Regions from separate parts of the Paenibacillus sp. FSL H7-0357 genome, predicted to be linked through region 2. Evidence: a T-box and tRNA genes for the amino acid it is inferred to sense, from the RefSeq annotation. Region 2 holds a T-box; the other holds one or more tRNA genes.
The links. A T-box is a leader RNA that pairs with one kind of tRNA and senses whether it is charged. The one in region 2 lies ahead of H70357_RS27230 (arginine--tRNA ligase), so its partner is inferred to be a tRNA-Arg.
Positions count from the first base shown of each region.

Region 1 (3,405 bases), 150 kb from region 2:
CTCCCCATCATGCCGCAGAGCAAATTGTTGAATATCTGCAACAAGGACAAAGTGATCTGGCAATTAAACAACTGGATCAGTTACTTGAGAGCTACAGGAGTATCAAAGAGCCGATTGAGAATGTAAAGGTGGCTTGTCTGCTTATCGGTTCATACTGTTTCCGCTTGCTAAGCGCCAGCCACCCCTTCGCACCGGAGTTGGAAGAAAGCCAATCCATGGTTTATAAGCAAATCCAGGAGAGCAAGAGCATTCAGTTGTTGGCAGACACCTTAAAGCGCTTGATTCGAAGCTGCTCGAGGGCAGTGGCATTTAATGACAAGCAGCCCAATTACATTGTTATAGAATGCCAGAAATTTATAAGAGAGCATTACAACCAGAACCTGAATCTGCAGATTATTGCGGACCATATCCATATCAACAGCAGCTACCTCAGCCGCCTTTACAAGAAAGTAACCGGCGAGTCCATCATCGACGCGATCAACAAGTACCGGATTGAAATGGCCAAGAAATTACTCAGGAATCCGGCGAGTAAAGTATTTGAAGTCGCGGAAGCAGTCGGTATTGAGACACCTGCTTATTTCACTCATGTGTTCTCCAAATACACAGGGATGAGTCCCAAGGAATACAAGCTGAATTATTCACAGACAGAATTGGGATAAAAGCCGCCGCTGCTCATTATCATCTTCCTGCTTTCCAGTCAATCACTGGTGCACCCACAGGACTGCGGATGCGCCGGTGATTATTCCGGGTGCCCTGCCCAGCGCATTTGTGAAAGGTAGCTTAATGGAAAGTTAATCACGATTGCGATGGGTCGATCAAAGAATAAGGCAAGCCGGCGGGCGCTGCCACTGGTAGACGCTTTCTACGAACTGCTACTGCGTCTTAAACAACAATAGGATAAGATGACACTTCTGCAAGGATTCTTACTGTAAGGACTACCTGGACTATCTCAATATGATGCAATGGGGTCTGCATTAAGGATGTTCAGGAATGGCTCGGTCATAGTGATTATTTAACAATTGCAAACCTTAAGCCCATCTCAAATTGAGACCAAAAGTTTCTTTTTGCAAAAACGATAAGTCAGACAATCAAAATATATAAAAAAGGCTTATGAAATTGTGTAAACCACAATTTCATAAGCCTTTTAGCTAATACCGGCGAGAGGACTCGAACCTCCACGGTTTCCCACTCGATTTTGAGTCGAGCGCGTCTGCCATTCCGCCACGCCGGCGTATATTTAATTATTAGATTAAAAATGGCGCGCCCTGAGAGATTCGAACTCCCGGCCTTTTGATTCGTAGTCAAACGCTCTATCCAGCTGAGCTAAGGGCGCATATTATGGAGCGGACGACGGGAATCGAACCCGCGACCCTCGCCTTGGCAAGGCGATGCTCTACCGCTGAGCCACGTCCGCACACAGTATGTATGATATTGCTGAGATTCTAACCCGGTGCCATAAATGGCGGAACCGACGGGATTCGAACCCGCGATCTCCTGCGTGACAGGCAGGCATGTTAGGCCAACTACACCACGGTTCCAAATAATTGCGGGGGCAGGATTTGAACCTGCGGCCTTCGGGTTATGAGCCCGACGAGCTACCGGGCTGCTCCACCCCGCGTCAGTAAAAAGTGTTTATTTCTTTGATCTTCCCAGAAGCACAACATTCCGCTATTTAAGGAATCCTCTGGTGGAGGCTGAGGGGATCGAACCCCCGACCCTCTGCTTGTAAGGCAGATGCTCTCCCAGCTGAGCTAAGCCTCCAATGAAAGAAGCAACTTAATGATCTTAACACATTCTTCTGATAAAAGCAATCTTTATCAGCGAAATTCGATAAAAAGTTGATGACCCGTATGGGATTCGAACCCATGTTACCTCCGTGAAAGGGAGGTGTCTTAACCCCTTGACCAACGGGCCACAATAAAGTTATCTTTTGTGACAACAAAAAGTATTATATCAATTATAAGACTATATAGCAATAGTTTATAAGGATTTTATAATTTATTTCTTTCAGTAAGATCTTCAAGCTAGCTAATCTGCAATAATTAGAGCTGAAATTATGCGGGTAACAGGGTGATACCCAGTTGCAACGCTATAGCCTCTACTACCTCTTCAACTGTCAACTGGTCATTATTCAGGTGGCATTGAAATATCTCCTGGCCAAGGCCCTTGAGACATCGCTCAATCTGTTGGGCGGGCCAAGAGTTATTAGAGTCCCCCCGGCTATTCAATCTTCTAAGCAGCGTCTCCTGGGAAGCACATAAGGTGAAATGATGAACCTCCACGCCTTCTTGCCTTAGTCTGCCAACAATCTCCATAAAGTAGCCGGAATCCGTAATGGTCATAGGTACAATAATAGTTCCACTGTACTGAGAGTCTATGTATTTTAGCATGGAATAGTTTATTTCGCGCCAAAGAGGATGATCCTGAAAATCATCTTGGGAAATCTCGTGCGGAATGCTCTCTCGGATGTAATATCCTGCATTCTCCGGATCGAACACAAAAGACTGTGGTATTCTGCGGTTTAGTGCATAAGCCGTTTCCGTCTTTCCCGATCCAAACGCCCCATTAATCCATATGATCATTAATGGTCTCCCCTTGAGTTCTTTCCATTCCTAGTATTGGCAAAGCGTAGCATAAACAAAAGACCACTGCTGATTAAATCAACAGTGGTCTCTGTGCTTGGCGGCGTCCTACTCTCCCAGGACCCTTCGGTCCAAGTACCATCGGCGCTGGAGGGCTTAACGGTCGTGTTCGGGATGGGTACGCGTGGAACCCCTCCGCTATCGCCACCAAACGGGCATTTACAGCGTAAATGCTTCAGGAACCTTAATTCCTGAAAACTGAATCCGAAACAAATCTGCGTCTTACTGTTGGATAAGCCCTCGACCGATTAGTATTGGTCAGCTCCATGCATTGCTGCACTTCCACCTCCAACCTATCTACCTCGTCGTCTTCAAGGGGTCTTACTAATTGGGAAATCTCATCTTGAGGGGGGCTTCACGCTTAGATGCTTTCAGCGCTTATCCCGTCCGTACGTAGCTACTCAGCCATGCTCCTGGCGGAACAACTGATGCACCAGCGGTACGTCCATCCCGGTCCTCTCGTACTAAGGACAGCTCCTCTCAAATTTCCTGCGCCCACGACAGATAGGGACCGAACTGTCTCACGACGTTCTGAACCCAGCTCGCGTACCGCTTTAATGGGCGAACAGCCCAACCCTTGGGACCTACTTCAGCCCCAGGATGCGATGAGCCGACATCGAGGTGCCAAACCTCCCCGTCGATGTGGACTCTTGGGGGAGATAAGCCTGTTATCCCCAGGGTAGCTTTTATCCGTTGAGCGATGGCCCTTCCATGCGGTACCACCGGATCACTAAGTCCGACTTTCGTCCCTGCTCGACTTGTT
Region 1 is NZ_CP009241.1:6,016,392-6,019,796, forward strand. Features, by position in the region: gene H70357_RS26565 (response regulator) at 1-659, shown strand, start outside; tRNA gene H70357_RS26570 (tRNA-Leu) at 1,153-1,231, opposite strand; tRNA gene H70357_RS26575 (tRNA-Arg) at 1,257-1,333, opposite strand; tRNA gene H70357_RS26580 (tRNA-Gly) at 1,340-1,414, opposite strand; tRNA gene H70357_RS26585 (tRNA-Asp) at 1,461-1,538, opposite strand; tRNA gene H70357_RS26590 (tRNA-Met) at 1,545-1,618, opposite strand; tRNA gene H70357_RS26595 (tRNA-Val) at 1,686-1,761, opposite strand; tRNA gene H70357_RS26600 (tRNA-Glu) at 1,843-1,914, opposite strand; gene H70357_RS26605 (AAA family ATPase) at 2,055-2,582, opposite strand; rRNA gene rrf (5S ribosomal RNA) at 2,678-2,794, opposite strand; rRNA gene H70357_RS26615 (23S ribosomal RNA) at 2,871-3,405, opposite strand, start outside.
Region 1: it has a tRNA-Arg gene. The T-box ahead of H70357_RS27230 (arginine--tRNA ligase) is inferred to sense a tRNA for this amino acid. The anticodon was not compared.

Region 2 (3,405 bases):
CCAGATGTTCACGGACGCTTCGCTTCTTGTCAGCCTGGTTGGCAAATATAAATCACTTGGCAATTTGAGCGACAGCAACGTTGATAAACTGGTCAGCTTTCTCAACGACAACAGCAGCCTGACCTTGAACGAGATCATGGCCGCTTTGAAGAAAAAATCAGACAACTCTTGAGTGGAGGAATAAAGGGAGGCCTAGCACGTATGGACAATTTTGACGGTGAAGATTTTGCCGGGGGGATCCTGCTGGTCATTGTAATTGCGCTGCTTATCTTTGGTTCAACGGATATTAAGGATCTTACCGCTGCGCCCACTTCCGATTGAAACGGGACTCCTTACTTGAATTAAAATCATTTACATCCCATATAAGGCTTGTTATGATTAAAGTATCAAAAGAGCTGCGCAACTTATGTTTGCTACAAAGCGATTAAAGGATGATTTTTTCCTTTAATCGCTTTTTTGTGTGAGCTTTAAAAATCATGGAGGTATATCGTATGAACAAAAGAGTACATGATATGGTTATGCTGCTTCTCGGGGCATTTATTTTTGCGCTGGCAGTCAATTTATTTGTGATTCCCAATGACTTTGGTGAGGGTGGCGTGACAGGAATATCGATCATTCTGTATTATTTGCTGAAATGGTCTCCTGCGCTGGTCGGCATCATCTTGAACGGGATTTTGCTGATCATCGGCTATAAGCTGCTGGATAAAAAAACGACGGGATATACCATCATCGCTGTTGCCTTTAACTCCCTGTTCCTGTACTTGACCAAGAACTGGCAGATCGCTTCGGATGAGCCGGTGATTAACGCTATTTTCGCGGGTCTGTTTGCCGGGGTCGGGATTGGACTGATCATCCGGGTCGGCGGCACGACTGCAGGTACGACAATTCTGGCTCGTCTTGCCAATAAATATTGGGATTGGAATATCAGCTATGCCTTGCTGTTCTTTGACCTTATCGTTGCCGCACTGTCCGCCTTCGTCATTGGTATCGAAAAGATGATGTTTACGTTCGTTATCCTCTATATCGGAACCAAAGCCATGGAGTTCATTATCGAGGGCTTGAATCCTAAAAAAGCGGTGACCATCATCTCGGCACACTATGACAGCATTGCCGTACGGGTTACGGAGATTATGGACCGCGGAGTAACGGTGCTCCGGGGATACGGCTATTACACCGGCGAAGAAAAGGAAGTCCTTTACATCGTAATTAGTAAGCAGGAAGTTTCCATGCTCAAAAAAATCGTACGGGCTGAGGACAAAAATGCTTTTGTCACGATCCACGATGTACGCGACGTGTTTGGTGAAGGATTTATTGATATTTCTAAATAAGCCAACCGGCTATTGATTTATTCCATAAATTCGCTATACTGATAAAAATCAATATACAATCGATGAACGGGAAAGTAGTTGCCTTGGACCCTAGTCCCCAGCGAGCCGGAAGAGTGAGAGCCGGTACAGGCCAGTTAATGAAGCGCACCCGGGAGATGGACTTCTGAACTGATAGTAGGAAGCCCCGGCTGAAGACCGTTAACCTGTAAGGTGGCTAAACCAAGTTGTTTAGCAACAAGAGTGGTACCGCGAGCGCTAAAGCCCTCGTCTCTTTTAGAGACGTGGGCTTTTTTTGATGTTTTTTAGCCCGCTAAGTACATGTAACGCAAATCTGCTTCAAGAATTTTAAAGGAGGTTCATCCCGTGTTAAGCCAACTTATCAGAACAAGCTTGGAACAAAGCGTCCAGCAGGTATTCAGCAGCCTGAGCGCTGCCGCACCAGAACATTTAACCATCGATCTTGAACAGCCCGCTAATCCGGATTTCGGCGACTACTCCAGCAATATTGCCATGCAGCTGGCCAAAGTCCTGCGCAAGGCCCCAATGGCTATTGCCGAGCTGATCACAGCGGAGCTTGGGCAAGAGGAGGCGATCAAGGGATTGCTGCAGCGAATCGAGGTTGCGGCTCCGGGCTTCATCAATATGTACGTGGATTGGCAGGAGTGGGCAAATCACAGCTTTGAGCTGCCGCCAGGGAACGGGAATAAGGTGATCATTGAGCATACTTCTGTAAACCCAAACAAATCAATGCATATTGGACATCTGAGAAACTCCTGTATTGGAGATGCGCTGGTTAGGATTTTGAAAAAAACAGGTTACAACGTGGAAGTTCACAACTATGTGGATGACCTTGGCAATCAGCTGGCAGATACGGTGGTCGGGCTAATGAATGTGCCGCTCGCAGGTGATCATGTCCGCTTCGGTGATTATTGCTGGGATATCTACGCCGGAATCAATAAGGAATATGCGTTGCATCCTGAGACGATCCATAAACGGACGGAGATTCTCCACGCATTGGAAGAAGGAAACGGCAATACCGCTTGGCTCGGCAGCCTTGTGGCTGAACGGATTGTGAGAGAACATGTTGAGGAAATGAAAAACTTCGGCATCACCTACGATTTGCTGGTGTGGGAGAGCAGTATTTTAAAAGAGGGATTTTGGTCCTCTGCTTTTGCGCTGCTGGAACAGACAGCCGTTTTTGTTCAGGAAACCGAGGGCAAGCTGGCGGGATGCTGGATTCTGAAGCAATCGGCAACAGAAGGCACAGGGGCGGATTCAGAGGAACATCAGAAAGATAAGGTGCTGGTGCGCTCGAACGGGATTTTGACCTACACCGCCAAGGACATCGCCTATCATCTCTGGAAATTCGGACTGCTGGACAAAAACTTCTCCTACAGCGAGTTTAATGCAGGCGTTTGGACGACGGGTCCAAGTGGACAGCAGATGCCTTTTGGAGAGGCAGATATGGTGGTTAACGTCATTGATTACCGGCAGGAGTATCCGCAGGCGATGGTGAAGCAGGCTTTAGAGGTATTGGGATATGCCGGGCAAGCCGGGAAGCTTCATCATGTAAGCTATGGCGTGGTTTCTCTTAGTCCGGCTTCCGCCGCTGAACTGGGGATCGATACCTCGGACGGCAAAACCTCTTACGCCATGTCCGGCCGTCAGGGCATCGGCATCAAGGTCACCGAGCTGGTCCAGCTCATGGAGAACACCATTGAAGCCACCCGCTCCGACAAAAACGGCCTGTCCAGCCGGCTGATCGCCACAGCTGCAATCCGTTACTATCTGCTGCGTTTCAATCTGGGGACGGAGATTGTGTTTGATTTCAAGCAGGCGACCGAGATTTCCGGCAATACCGGCGTATACCTGATGTATACCTATGCGCGTGCGGGCAGTGTGCTCAGTAAAGCCGCTGGAATGGAGGCAGGAGCCGTATTGGGAGCAGCGGCAGCTGCAACGTTGAAGACGGATGCAATGGCGGTAAATACGGCGGCGAGAGCGGTACTGGCGGCGGATGGGGCAGCGGATGGGGCATCAGAACCAGCTGCGGTGCCGGATTTCCCGGCCCAACTGG
Region 2 is NZ_CP009241.1:6,163,058-6,166,462, forward strand. Features, by position in the region: gene H70357_RS27220 (hypothetical protein) at 1-172, shown strand, start outside; gene H70357_RS27225 (YitT family protein) at 492-1,328, shown strand; T-box leader at 1,382-1,603, shown strand; gene H70357_RS27230 (arginine--tRNA ligase) at 1,692-3,405, shown strand, end outside.